2 linked regions of the Xanthobacter dioxanivorans genome follow. The protein of the gene in region 1 interacts with the protein of each later gene in a pairwise test. Links are inferred from orthologs where the notes say so. Each region holds a gene or a part of one and is shown in the gene's direction. Other genes may lie near its edges. The genes, in order: rho and hfq.

The links.
Region 2: the proteins of rho (region 1) and hfq interact in binary tests that used the Escherichia coli proteins (3 or more experiments, as listed by UniProt). The link is inferred for Xanthobacter dioxanivorans from one-to-one orthologs.

What each region holds. Positions count from the first base shown.
Region 1 is NZ_CP063362.1:1,620,418-1,623,652, reverse strand. The notes cover bases 143-3,063. They hold rho (transcription termination factor Rho), read left to right. Parts: upstream 143-929; coding sequence 930-2,198; downstream 2,199-3,063. Other genes in these bases: EZH22_RS07700 (NifU family protein), read left to right, coding at 2,791-3,063; hemJ (protoporphyrinogen oxidase HemJ), read left to right, coding at 245-679; hemE (uroporphyrinogen decarboxylase), read left to right, coding at 143-221. Outside these bases: more of hemE, read left to right, coding at 1-142; more of EZH22_RS07700, read left to right, coding at 3,064-3,235. UniProt on the Escherichia coli protein: Facilitates transcription termination by a mechanism that involves Rho binding to the nascent RNA, activation of Rho's RNA-dependent ATPase activity, and release of the mRNA from the DNA template.
Region 2 is NZ_CP063362.1:4,442,421-4,445,674, reverse strand. What follows is about bases 33-2,972. They hold hfq (RNA chaperone Hfq), read left to right. Parts: upstream 33-1,345; coding sequence 1,346-1,600; downstream 1,601-2,972. Other genes in these bases: hflX (GTPase HflX), read left to right, coding at 1,717-2,972; EZH22_RS20730 (D-amino-acid transaminase), read left to right, coding at 337-1,194; EZH22_RS20735 (TrkH family potassium uptake protein), read left to right, coding at 33-321. Also shown: more of EZH22_RS20735, read left to right, coding at 1-32; more of hflX, read left to right, coding at 2,973-3,045. UniProt on the Escherichia coli protein: RNA chaperone that binds small regulatory RNA (sRNAs) and mRNAs to facilitate mRNA translational regulation in response to envelope stress, environmental stress and changes in metabolite concentrations.

The sequences.
Region 1 (3,235 bases):
GCGCTGCGCGGGCCCGGCTGTCCGACCGGCTGGTGCTCCAGGGCAACCTGGATCCCCTGCGGCTGATCGCCGGTGGTTCTGCTCTGGAGGAGGAGGTGGCGCGCATCCGCGCCGACTTCGCCGGTGCCCGCCACATTTTCAATCTGGGGCACGGCATCCGCCCCGAGACGCCGCTCGCCCATGTGGAAAAGCTGGTGGAAGCGGTTCGCCGCGCGCTTTGACCCGACCTTGGAAGCGGATCGCTATGGCTCACGATTTATATAGCTGGATCAAAGCGCTGCACGTGATCGCCGTGATCTCCTGGATGGCGGCCCTGCTCTATTTGCCGCGGCTGATGGTCTATCATTGCGCGGCCGAGGCCGGTTCGGTGCAGTCGGAGACGTTCAAGGTCATGGAACGCCGGCTGCTCAAGGCCATCGCCAATCCGGCGATGATCGCGACCTGGCTCGCCGGCCTCTATCTCGCTTTTGCCGGCGGCTGGTTCGTGGCCGGCTGGTTCCACGGCAAGCTGCTGCTGGTGCTGGCGCTTTCCGCCGCTCACGGCTTTCAGAGCCGATGGGTGCGCGCCTTCGCACAGGATCGCAACACCCGCCCCGCCCGCTTCTTCCGCATGGTCAACGAGGTGCCGACCGTGCTGATGATCGGCATCGTCATCCTGGTTGTGGTCAAACCGTTTTGATTTCACTTCGCCTCAAGGAGGGCTTGCGCAGCACCGCCGGGGTGCCTATCCTCCTGTCGCTTTCCTAAACGCAGGCAAATGCGCTTCCTGTACTTCGGGTCCGTTATTGGTCCGGCGGGAGCGCCAGGCGGCAGCTGCGTGCCCCGGCTTCTCCTGAAGACCTGCGATCCCCGTACCCCTCCCCTCCGCCTGGTAGCGATCCCACAGCGATCCGCACCGGCATACTCAAGACCCATCGAGGCTTTCCCTTATGCGGGAAGTGAAACTTCAAGACCTTAAGTCCAAGACGCCCGTCGAGCTCCTCGCCTTCGCCGAGGAGAACGAGGTGGAAAACGCCAGCACCCTGCGCAAGCAGGAGCTCATGTTCGCCATTCTCAAGCAGCTGGCAGCCACGGAAACCGAAATCATCGGCGAAGGCGTGGTCGAGGTGCTGCAGGACGGATTCGGCTTCCTGCGCTCGCCGGAAGCCAATTATCTGCCCGGTCCCGACGATATTTACGTCTCTCCCTCGCAGATCCGCCGCTTCGGCCTGCGGACCGGCGACACGGTGGAGGGACAGATCCGCTCGCCGAAGGAAGGCGAGCGCTATTTCGCCCTTCTCAAGGTCAACACGATCAATTTCGAAGACCCCGAGAAGACCAAGCACAAGATCAACTTCGACAACCTCACGCCCCTCTACCCCGACGAGCGGCTCAAGCTCGAGCACGAGGAGACCCAGGGCAAGAAGGACTTTTCGGCGCGAATCATCGACATCGTCGCGCCCATCGGCAAGGGCCAGCGCGGGCTGATCGTCGCGCCGCCGCGCACCGGCAAGACGGTGCTGCTGCAGAACATTGCGAAATCCATCACCGCCAACCATCCGGAATGCTTCCTCATCGTGCTGCTCATCGACGAGCGGCCGGAAGAGGTTACCGACATGCAGCGCTCGGTGAAGGGCGAGGTGGTCTCTTCCACCTTCGACGAGCCGGCCTCGCGCCATGTCCAGGTCGCCGAGATGGTGATCGAGAAGGCCAAGCGCCTTGTGGAGCATGGGCGCGACGTGGTGATTCTCCTGGATTCTATCACCCGCCTCGGCCGCGCCTACAACACGGTGGTGCCGTCCTCCGGCAAGGTGCTGACCGGCGGCGTCGACGCCAACGCCCTCCAGCGGCCGAAGCGCTTCTTCGGCGCGGCGCGCAACATCGAGGAAGGCGGCTCGCTGACCATCATCGCCACGGCGCTCATCGACACCGGCTCGCGCATGGACGAGGTGATCTTCGAGGAGTTCAAGGGCACCGGCAATTCGGAAATCATCCTCGACCGCAAGGTCTCCGACAAGCGGGTGTTCCCGGCCCTCGACATCACCCGCTCCGGCACCCGCAAGGAAGAGCTCCTGGTTCCCGCGGACACGCTCAAGAAGATGTATGTTCTGCGCCGCATCCTCAATCCCATGGGCACGGTGGACGCCATCGAGTTCCTGCTGGACAAGCTGCGGCAGACGAAGACCAACGGCGATTTCTTCGATTCCATGAACACCTGAGGGTGGCCGCCGGTGGCCCGCCGCGGCCGCCCGTCCATCTGCCCAACCTCATGCCCCGGCTCCGCCGGGGCATTTGCTTTTGTGCCGCCTGTGGGCGGGCAACCGTCCGCGTGCCTTGGGACCACGCGCCGGGCACCGGCCGTGATCCTGGCCATCCGGAGCTGCAGACGCATCGGTCGGGACCTGCCAGGAACGCGGGACCTGCCGAAAACGAACCTGCCGGGAACGAAGGGGCAACCGGCGGATGCGACCGATTCGCCCTCTTTTCGTTCCGCCGCTGTTCTCCGTGCCGCGGCCGGGGCGTCCCGGATCGGCACACCGCCAGCCCATTGCGCGCGCCGTGCGGGTGCTGGCTGCCGGCCAGCGGCGCAGGCCCTTCGCCCGGTCCCTGCCGGGAGGGACGGAACAGACGGGCAACATCCGGGCGGCAGCGATTCGGCCGCCTTTCGTTCAGGCGGCGTTCCGGCTCGCCCGGCGCAGCGTGTCAATTCGGGACATTACCGGGGCCGGCCTTTCCGTTTGGCGACGGAGCCCCTATCTTCAAGACAAATGCGCGGGCCATGTTCCGCACCGTTCTTTTGAGGATTGGGCCATGTTCATTCAGACGGAAACCACGCCGAACCCCGCAACGCTCAAGTTCCTGCCTGGCCGTTCGGTCCTGGGAGACGGCACCCTTGATCTGCGCTCGGCCGAGGACGCGGACCTGTCGCCCCTCGCCCAGCGCCTGTTCGACGTGCGCGGCGTCTCCGCGGTGTTCCTGGGCTCCGATTTCGTCACCGTCACCAAGGCGGAGGCCGAATGGCCGCAGATCAAGCCGGCCATTCTCGGCGCCATCATGGAGCACTTCATGTCCGGTGCTCCGGTCCTGTCCGAGGGCGTGAAGCCGGATGCCCCGGATGCGGACGAGTTCTTCGAGGAGAAGGACGCGGAGGTCGTCGCCACCATCAAGGAGCTGCTCGACACCCGCGTGCGCCCGGCCGTGGCCAATGACGGTGGCGACATCACCTTCCGCGGCTTCAAGGAAGGCACCGTCTTCC
Region 2 (3,254 bases), 2.8 Mb from region 1 along the record:
GTGCAGCCGGCGGCGCTGGAAGGCGGCGTGGGCTCGGTCATGCGCGGCATCTGGGCCGGCGCGGCGAGCCTCGCCTTCCTGTTCGGCGTGTGCGCCATCGCCCTCAGCCCCGGCTTGCCGAGCTTCCAGGCGGCGTTGGCCGCCGCCGCGGCGGTCGTCACCAATACCGGGCCGGTCTACGACGCCGCAGGCCTCGGCTGGCCGGCCATCTCCTCCCTGCCGGTGGGGTCCGTCCTGGTGGCGGTGCTGGGCATGGTGGCGGGGCGGCTGGAAATCATCGGGCTCTTCGTGGTCCTCCATCTCGCCGTCTGGCGCACCTGACCGAAGCAGGGATTCATGTCGCGCATCGCCTATGTCAACGGACGCTATTTGCCTCACCGCCACGCCAGTGTGCACGTGGAGGATCGCGGCTATCAGTTCGCCGATGGCGTCTACGAGGTCTGCGAGGTCCTCGGCGGCCGGCTCGTGGATGAAAGGCGCCATCTGGAGCGGCTCGACCGCTCGCTCCGGGAACTGGCGATTCCCACCCCCATGACCCACGCCGCCCTCTCCGCCGTGCTGCACGAGGTGGTGCGCCGCAACAGCGTCACCGACGGCATGGTCTATCTCCAGGTGACCCGGGGCGTGGCGCGGCGCGACCACCCCTTTCCACCGCCCGGCACGGCCCCTTCGGTTGTGGTCACCGCCCGCCGCACCGATCGCGCGGCGCAGGATGCCACCGCGGCCAAGGGCGTGGCGGTGATCACCGTGCCCGAGAACCGCTGGCCCCGGGTGGACATCAAGTCCACCTCGCTCCTTCCCAACGTGCTGGCCAAGCAGCAGGCCAAGGAGGCGGGGGCACGCGAGGCCTGGTTCGTCGCCCCCGACGGCACGGTGACCGAGGGCGCCTCCACCAATGCGTGGATCGTCACCCCGGACCGACGCATCCTCACCCGCCCCGCGGAGGGCGGGATTCTGCGCGGAATCACCCGCACGGTGGTGCTGGAGGTGGCGAAGGCGCTGGGCTACCAGCTGGAAGAGCGGGCCTTCACGGTGGCCGAGGCGCACGCCGCGTCCGAAGCCTTCATCACCGCCGCGACCACGGTTGTGATGCCGGTGGTCCGGCTCGACGGCGTGCTGGTGGGGCAGGGCGTGCCGGGGCCGATCGCCACCACCTTGCGCTTGAAATTCCACGACTTTTCGGAAGTGAGCTGAGCCTGTCCAAGGCCACGCCTATGTTGCGGGGCAAAATATTATTGCGCCGCGACGGGGCTGTGCCATTCTAGCGTCCCCAACTCCCACTGCGGAGGCACAGTCGTTGCGTGTGTCCGCCGTGGGCTTAACGCCGAAAGAAACGGATACGAAAATGGCGGCGGAACGGACACAAAATCTCCAAGACACTTTCCTCAACCACGTCCGCAAGAACAAGACACCTCTCACGATATTCCTGGTAAACGGGGTGAAATTGCAGGGCGTCGTCACTTGGTTCGATAATTTCTGCGTGCTGCTGCGCCGCGACGGACATTCCCAGCTGGTTTACAAGCACGCCATTTCCACCATCATGCCGGGACATCCGGTGCAATTGTTCGATCCCACCGATGATGCGGGAGAAAAGGCATAAGCAGCGTGGAGCGCGGATCCGCCAAGGGGGCCAGATCGCAAGGCGAGGGGGCTGCCAGCAAGCCGGAACGGGACACGGGTCCATCCGGCGGGCGGGAGAAGGAGGGCCGCGGCGGCATCGACCGCCGCGCGCCGCCGACGCGATGCGCGGTGATCACCCCAATTCTATCGAAGCGTGCCACCCGCGGCGTCCCTGAGCGCCGTGGCCCGGACGCGCGCCTTGAGGAAGCGGTGGGCCTTGCCGCCGCCATCGACCTCCAGGTGGTCTATTCGGGCATCGTGCCTTTGTCGGAGATCCGCCCGGCCACCTACCTCGGCACCGGCAAGGTGGAAGAACTGGCCGGCATCGTGAAAGCCGAGGAGGTCGACCTCGTCTTCTTTGACGCGGCGCTCTCCCCGGTGCAGCAGCGAAACCTGGAAAAAGCATGGTCCGCCAAGGTGGTGGACCGCACCGCTCTGATTCTGGAGATCTTTGGCACGCGCGCCCGCACCAAGGAAGGCGCGCTGCAGGTGGAGCTCGCCCATCTCAACTACCAGCGCTCCCGCCTGGTGCGGTCCTGGACCCACCTTGAACGCCAGCGCGGCGGCTTCGGCTTCCTCGGCGGCCCGGGCGAGACCCAGATCGAGGCGGATCGCCGGCTCATCGGCGAGCGCATCGTGCGCATCGAGAAGGAACTGGAGCAGGTCAAGCGCACCCGCGGCCTGCACCGCAAGAGCCGGAAAAAGGTGCCGTACCCGGTGGTTGCCCTCGTGGGCTACACCAATGCCGGAAAGTCCACCCTCTTCAACCGGCTGACGCGGGCCGAGGTGATGGCGAAGGACCTGCTCTTCGCCACCCTCGATCCCACCCTGCGCGCCGTCGCCCTGCCCCACGGCACCCGCATCATCCTGTCCGACACGGTGGGCTTCATCTCCGAGCTGCCGACTCAGCTCGTCGCCGCCTTCCGGGCGACGCTGGAGGAGGTGCTGGAGGCGGACGTGATCCTGCACGTGCGCGACATCTCCCATCCCGACACCGACGCCCAGGGGGCGGACGTGGACGACGTGCTCACCGACCTCGGCGTCGATCCGCAGCCAGGCGGGCGGGTGATCGAGGTGTGGAACAAGATCGACCGCCTCTCGCCCGAGGCGCGCGAGCAAACGCAGAACCGGGCCAGTCGCGCCGACGTGGGCGACGGCCCCGTCCCCGTCTCGGCCCTGACCGGGGAGGGGACCGACAACCTTCTGGCCCTGGTGGAGCGGCGCATCACCGCCGACCGGGTGACGGTGGCGGTGACACTCCCGCCTGAGGACGGGGAGGGGCTCGGCTGGCTCTATCGCCACGGGGAGGTGCTGGAGCGCTCCATCGGCGACGACGGGCAGGTGCATGTGGCCCTGCGCATTCCGCCGGATCGGGCGGGTCTCATCGCCCGGCGCTTCGGAGCCCGCCGCGTCCATCCCATGTAGGGTGCGAAAGGCAGGTCGTGAAAAGCCGGGGGCGAGCGCTTCACGCGCCGCCTCCGCAGCTTCCCGCAAGTATCGATCGCCGATATGATTCCCTGTAAGGGTGCGGGCGATTCGGCGGACGAGGCGGAACACAGGTGGGCGACGCGCGCGAGACGGAGAAAGCTCCGGACGCCTTCCGGACCATCAGCGAGGTCGCGGACGACCTTGAC